Regions from separate parts of the Epilithonimonas pallida genome, predicted to be linked through region 2. Evidence: riboswitches for the same ligand, from Rfam matches in the RefSeq annotation. Region 2 holds a riboswitch; the other holds the start of a gene.
The links. A riboswitch is a leader RNA that binds a small molecule or an ion and turns the genes downstream of it on or off. The one in region 2 is predicted to bind S-adenosylmethionine.

Region 1: another riboswitch for S-adenosylmethionine. It lies ahead of QOL71_RS05880 (alpha/beta fold hydrolase); the one in region 2 lies ahead of QOL71_RS16690 (TonB-dependent receptor plug domain-containing protein).

What each region holds. Positions count from the first base shown of each region.
Region 1 is NZ_FXUO01000002.1:589,028-592,454, forward strand. It holds gene QOL71_RS05870 (MGH1-like glycoside hydrolase domain-containing protein) at 1-182, opposite strand, end outside; gene QOL71_RS05875 (glucose 1-dehydrogenase) at 436-1,242, opposite strand; SAM riboswitch class I at 1,416-1,520, shown strand; gene QOL71_RS05880 (alpha/beta fold hydrolase) at 1,573-2,520, shown strand; gene QOL71_RS05885 (ACT domain-containing protein) at 2,520-3,427, shown strand, end outside.
Region 2 is NZ_FXUO01000011.1:15,986-19,412, forward strand. It holds gene QOL71_RS16675 (carbon-nitrogen hydrolase family protein) at 1-133, opposite strand, end outside; gene QOL71_RS16680 (SIR2 family NAD-dependent protein deacylase) at 273-965, opposite strand; gene QOL71_RS16685 (DUF72 domain-containing protein) at 967-1,701, opposite strand; SAM riboswitch class I at 1,851-1,953, shown strand; gene QOL71_RS16690 (TonB-dependent receptor plug domain-containing protein) at 2,069-3,427, shown strand, end outside.

The DNA.
Region 1 (3,427 bases), on a different contig from region 2:
ATTCCTGCGATGCCTTCCTCAGCCCATCGGTAGGTCCAGGCTTCCGCTGTATCATGACCGGTAAATCCCCAAGCATCGCCGTTGGTACTGTAATCTTCGCGTACATTTCCCCATTGGCGGTGGCTCACGTAAGGTCCCCACTTTTTCCAATTCGGATTTTTTAATTTTTCTTCTTCATTCATTTTTCTAATTATTTTTTGACAATAATTATTCTTTTTATTAGGAGCAACACGGTTGTATCTTTGCTAGAACATCCCAACCCGCTCTCCACTATATCTTTTTTGTTTTTTTACAACATTTGTCATTCTGAGCTTATCGAAGAATCTAAAAAAAAACAAAAAAGGATGCCGTTCCCATCGGGGCTATGTTGAAGATTCTCACTTCTTTCAACGAATTAAAAACCATTAATAATTTATATTCATCATTAACAATTAATTATCCGTTATCCGCAAAACTTTCCAGCGTTGTCATTCCGCCATCCACATAGATACTCGCACCGGTAATATAATCCGAATAATCACTTGCCAAAAATACGGCTAAATTCCCAATATCTTCCGGTTGCCCGATTCTGTCATACGGAATCAGCGTCATTAGTGCATCAAGAGATTTTTCATTATCCCAAGCCGATTTGTTGATTGGTGTTTGGATAGCACCGGGACAAATATTATTCACACGGATTTTTTGTTTCCCATATTCCTGTGCCAGCGTTTGCATCAGCATTCTAAGCGCTCCTTTGCTGGAAGCATAATTAGCGTGTCCGGCCCAAGGGATTGTTTCGTGAACACTGCTGATGTTGATGATTTTTCCCAATGCTTTGGATTTATCGGTCATTCCGCGTTTTAAGAATTCTTTAATCGCTTCCCGCGAACAAAGAAATTGTCCTGTAAGATTTACATCAATCACTTTTTGCCATTGTTCCAGAGTCATATCAACAAAGGCTGCGTCTTGCTGTAAACCGGCATTATTAATGAGAATATCAACGGTTCCGTATTGATTAATAGTCGTTTGAAACATCGCCAAAACTTGGTCTTCCTTACTCACATCACATTGAATAATCAATCCTTCGCCACCGTTTTCCTCAATGGTTTTCAGGGTATCTTCAGCTTCCGGACGAGAATGTTCCGATGAATGATTCACGATAACAATGGCCCCGGATTTTGCCAGACTGATAGCGATTCCTTTTCCTATTCCGCTGCTGGAACCTGTAACAATAGCAACTTGTTTATTAAGATTAATGTTCATTGTTTATTTTTTTGGTGAAGTTGGTTAAGCAAATATTGTACACAATTGCTGTTATAAATTTCTTAAATTGGATTGTTAATAAAAAATTTATACTGACTTTTTTCAGTTTATTTGGAAAAATAACAATTTCTTATCTATCTTTGCGCCCAGATTTGTTCATTCACATATTGAAAATGTTATCGAGAAAGGTGGAGAGATTAGACTCTGTGAAACCTTGGCAACCCTTCGGGAACGAAGAAGGTGCTAAATTCTATCTGCAATGGCAGAAAAGATAACCTAGACATTTATTCTACATTTCCTGTAGCATTTTCAATTTTTTACAAGACAAAATTGGAAAAAAAGCTACAACATATCAACATTCAACACTTCGAAACTCAGAACGGAAAAGTTCTCGATATCCCGTTAAGCTATCAGCTTTTCGGAAAAGAACTGTATTCGGCTCCCGTTGTTTTGATCAATCACGCTTTGACAGGAAACTCTGATGTTGCCGGCGAAAATGGTTGGTGGAAATCTTTGGTTGGAGAAGGAAAATTAATTGATACAAACCGATTCACAGTAATTTGTTTCAATATTCCAGGCAATGGTTTTGACGGATTTTTCATTGATAATTATGAAGATTTCACAGTTCAGGATATTGCATCGGTTTTTCTGCAAGGATTGCAAAAACTTAAAGTCAAAAACTTATTCGCTTTGGTTGGAGGCTCAATTGGAGGCTCAATCGGTTGGGAAATGCTGGCTTTAGACAATAATTTAGTCGAAAAATTCATCCCGGTTGCGACAGATTTCAAAACGTCGGATTGGTTGCATTCTCAATGTCTGGTTCAGAAATTCTTGTTAGAATCAGAAGATAAGCCTCTTGAAAAAGCCAGAGTTCACGCCATGTTATGCTACAGAACACCGGAATCACTTAACTCAAGATTCAACCGGGAAATCGATTCCGAAAAGAAAATTCTGAAATCTCACGACTGGCTCAATTTTCACGGAAAACGATTAAACGAAAGGTTTAGTTTAAAGGCTTACAAACTCGTTAATCATCTTCTGATGAACATTAATGGAAAGCAAAATGAATTGGAAAATATCAATGCAGAGATCCATTTAGTAGCAGTAGATTCGGACCTTTTTTATCCCGCTTTTGAAATTAAGAATACTTACGATTTTTTACTAAATAAAAACAGAAATGTTCAGTATCACGAAATAAAATCTATTCACGGACACGACGCTTTCCTGATGGAATACCAACAACTGAACACAATTTTAAAACCTATTTTTTTGAACTGATGACAGACAAGAACGCAATTAATATTTATAGAAACAAAGCTTTAGTGAATTTCGAAGGAAAAGATTTCCTTGGACAAATCGGCGTGGATTCACGTATTTTTAATGCTTTGAATGGAGGCGGAATCAGCGTTGGTGTAATTTCCCAGCAAGCGATTGAAAACGGAATTTCTGTCTTGGTCGATGAAGATGATGCGCAGGATGCAGTGGATGTTTTGAAAAAAGAATTTGAAAAAGAAAAAGCCGAAGGTCACGTTAGCAATATTTATAGTATTGAAAATCTTAGTGTGATCGGATTTGTTTCGGATAATTATAACAAGATTTTATCAGAGCTTCAGAGAAATAAAATTTTCCCTTTGTTGTTGAGTCAAATCGCTTCTGCCGGAAGAGTCAACATTGTAGTAACCGGAAATCAGACCGAAATCACAAAAAATATCATCGAAACCGAAATCTACGGAAAACCGAAAACCGTTCATCTTGCGTTAATTGGTCACGGTAATGTTGGCGGAACTTTGGTTGAGCAGATTCTGGATTCAGCTTATGATATTCTGAATCGTAAAAGAGTGGATTTGAAAATCGTTGCAATTGCCAATTCCAGGAAAGTAGCTTTCAACAAAGCAGGTTTCGGAAGCGATTGGAGACAGAAAATTAAATATTCTCAAACAGAATCCAGTGTCCAGTCTTTGGTAGATTTTGTAAATGAACATCATTTGGAAAATTTGGTGATGGTAGATAATACAGCGAGTAAGGATTTTGTGAAAAGTTATCCGGTTTTTGTGGAGAATGGATTTGATGTCGTGGGTTCCAACAAAATCTATAACACACTACCCATCTCAGAATATCGAAATTTCAGGAAATTATTAGAAAAAAATAAAAAGAAATACCTCTATGAAACCAATGTTGGTGCTGG
Region 2 (3,427 bases):
CGAAAATTGAAGTCAGCTTCTGGATGTTACGCTTGCTCCAGACATTGTCATCAATCTCCGGATAGGCTTTCTGCATTGCTTCTGTCAATTCGTCGTAATCGTCAATGCTTAATTTTCTGATTTCTATCTGCATTACCTATATTTTTTTATTGATTAACCACAAAAGTTACAAAAGAAGAATTTTAAATTATTAAGTTAATTAAAATAAACTTTTAGTAAGTTATTTTTCTTTAAGGATTTATCTTATCAAAAGAATTGTGTCTTTTGTAGTTTTATGTATATTTTTTGATTAATATTTCTTTCAGTTGTTTCATGCCTTCCGTTGCAGAGGATTTAATATAATTCTCATTTTTTGTAAAAGAGTTGGGGTTTTCAAGATTGGGATCGATGACAAAAATCTCGCAATGCCGCGGCGCATATCTAATAACCGAAGCGGCCGGGTAAACTTGCATAGATGTTCCTATAACCAAAAATAAATCCGCTTCTGAAGCGATTTTAATTGCATTGTCCATTTCCGGAACCATTTCTCCAAACCAGACGATATGTGGACGAAGTTGCGAGCCATCGGAATGTAAATTACCAATAATTATGTCTTCTTCCCAATCCAGGATTTCATTTTCATCCGAAGAAGATCTTGCTTTTCTGAGTTCACCATGAAGATGTATGATCTTTGTAGAGCCGCCGCGTTCGTGCAAGTCATCTACATTTTGTGTGATGATATGAACGTCAAAATGGTTTTCCAGTTCGGCTAAAATTTTGTGTGCTTCGTTGGGTTCTACTTCTTTCAATTGTCTTCGCCTGGCATTATAAAAATCCAGTACCAACTTAGGATTTCTTGCAAAGCCTTCGGGTGATGCAACATCTTCGATGCGATAATTTTCCCAAAGTCCGTTGTAATCTCTGAAGGTTTTAATCCCACTTTCGGCAGAAATTCCCGCTCCTGATAACACCACTAATTTTTTCAACTTATTCAAGAATTTTCTTTAAATATAATGAATTTTCTATTGCAGAAGTTCCCCAGGTGTTATTAAAATAGATGTAAAACTCTTGATTGGTATTACTGATTTCTTGTGCGAGATTATCAAGAAATTCTTCCGAATAAGGCGATTTGTATAGTGTCGGTTTTCCATGCAGACGATAATATCCGATTTTGGAATTTGTAATAATCACATCTTCAGGGATTTTTCCGGGAAAACTAACGCCGCAAAAAATCCATTGATATTTCTTGAATAAATTGAAAATTTCATCATTCCACCAGGATTGATGTCTGAACTCAACTGCAACTAGAAACTCGCCAGGTAAAGTTTTATTGAGCCAGTTGATGTTGTTTTCTGTGCAATGAAAAGATGATGGAAATTGAATCAGAAATCCGGCTAATTTGTGTCCCATATTTTCATCAATCAGTTTACAAAAATCTGAACATTCATCTTTTTTACTTTCCGAATAACCGAAATGGGAAATAGCTTTGGGGATTTTAATAAAGAATTTAAAATCATCTGGCGTTTCATCATTCCATTTTTTAAGTGTTTTTGCTGTTGGCTTTCTGTAAAATGTACTGTTGATTTCTACCGTATTATATGTTTTGGAATATAATTTCAGAAAATCTTTATTCTGAGAATCTTCAGGGTATAGTGAGCCTTTCCAATCTGTATTATAGAATCCGGAGCAACCAATATGATATTTCTGTTTAGAACTTTTCATGAAAATTTAAAAATAATTTTTGTGCCAAATAGCAGTTTATCAATACTTTTTTGAGTCATAAAAATCGAATATGATATTTATCATACCAAAATAGTATGATATAATGATTTTAGTTAATACTTTTGCCTCGTGATAATGAATTGCTGTCATACTTATTAAGAAAGACCGAGGGAACTGGCCCATTGAAGTCTTGACAACCTGCCGATTTGGTAAGGTGTTACATTCAGCCTTTGAAAAAAGGAAAGATAAGTTGAAAATGTTAATTACGGTTGTGATGCCGTCTCAATATAACTTCTTTCAGACTTGTCTGGGAGAAGTTTTCTTTTTTATATAAAACGTAAAATTTAAAGATATGATTCAAAAAACTATGAACAGATCCGGAAGAAAAGCTGTGTTGTCTACTGCAGTTGTTTTCTTTTCAGGAATTTATTTAACTCAGGCTCAGGAAACAAAGCCTGTGAAAGATTCTACTTCTGATAAACAAATTGAAGAAGTGGTTTTAGTTGGTTCCAGAAGCGGTGGACGTTCCAAAGCGGACAGCCCGGTTCCTGTGGATGTTTTCAACCTGAAAGATATTCAACAATCTTTGCCTCAAACTAATATTAATCAGATCCTTAATACGATTGCACCATCATTTACATCAACCATACAAACCAATGCAGACGGTTCTGACCATCTTGATCCTGCTCAGTTAAGAGGTTTGGGTCCAGACCAGACTCTGGTTTTGGTGAATGGAAAAAGAAGACACACCTCAGCACTTGTCAATGTGAACGGGACGCCGGGAAGAGGAACAGTGGGAACGGATCTTAATGCCATTCCGGCTTTTGCTTTGAGCAGAATTGAAGTTTTGAGAGATGGCGCTTCGGCTCAGTATGGTTCTGATGCCATTGCCGGAGTTATGAACCTGCAATTGAAAAGAGATACAGGAAAACTGACAGGCCAACTGAATTATGGAGGTTATCTCACGCCTGCAGCCAATGACCACACGGGAAATTATGATGGACAGCAATTTCAATTAGATTTGAATTATGGAAACAAAATTGGAAAAAGAGGAGGTTTTTATAATATTACGTGGTCTTCGCAGTTTCGTGATCCGACCAGAAGAGCCGGAACAGAAAGCGCTCCAATATATAATGCTTATAATGCCATCGAAAAAAGAGCTGCGGAAAATGGCGTGAATCTTTCTTCTTATTTCAATAACATCAATAATCTGAAAGGAACGGCTGGTGAACAGGATTTCGTCAATCTGATCCATCAATATGCGCAAGGTATTAGTTATTTTAATTCGATTTCTCCAAATCTTCAGTCTAACATCCAGTCTGCAAATAGCATAACGGCTTTGCAAAATGTTCTTAAAACATCAGCATTTACGACAGATCAGTTAAACTATTTAACAGATCAGGAGTTGGCATACAGAGGTCAAACCAGAAAAGATTTTAACCAACAGGTTGGGCAATCGAAACTGAACAATCATCAGCTGTTTGCAAATATAGAAGTACCGTTAAATGACGATTGGAAAGTCTACACTTTCGGTGGTTATTCCATTAGAGATGGTGCGTCAGGTGGATTTTACAGGAGACCGACACAGGCAAGAACGTTTACCGGATTGTATATCGATGGTTATTTGCCGGAGATTCATACCAAGATTCAGGATGTATCTTTGTCTGCCGGAATCAAAGGAAAATGGAACGGCTGGAATGTGGACTTCAGTAACACCTTCGGGCAG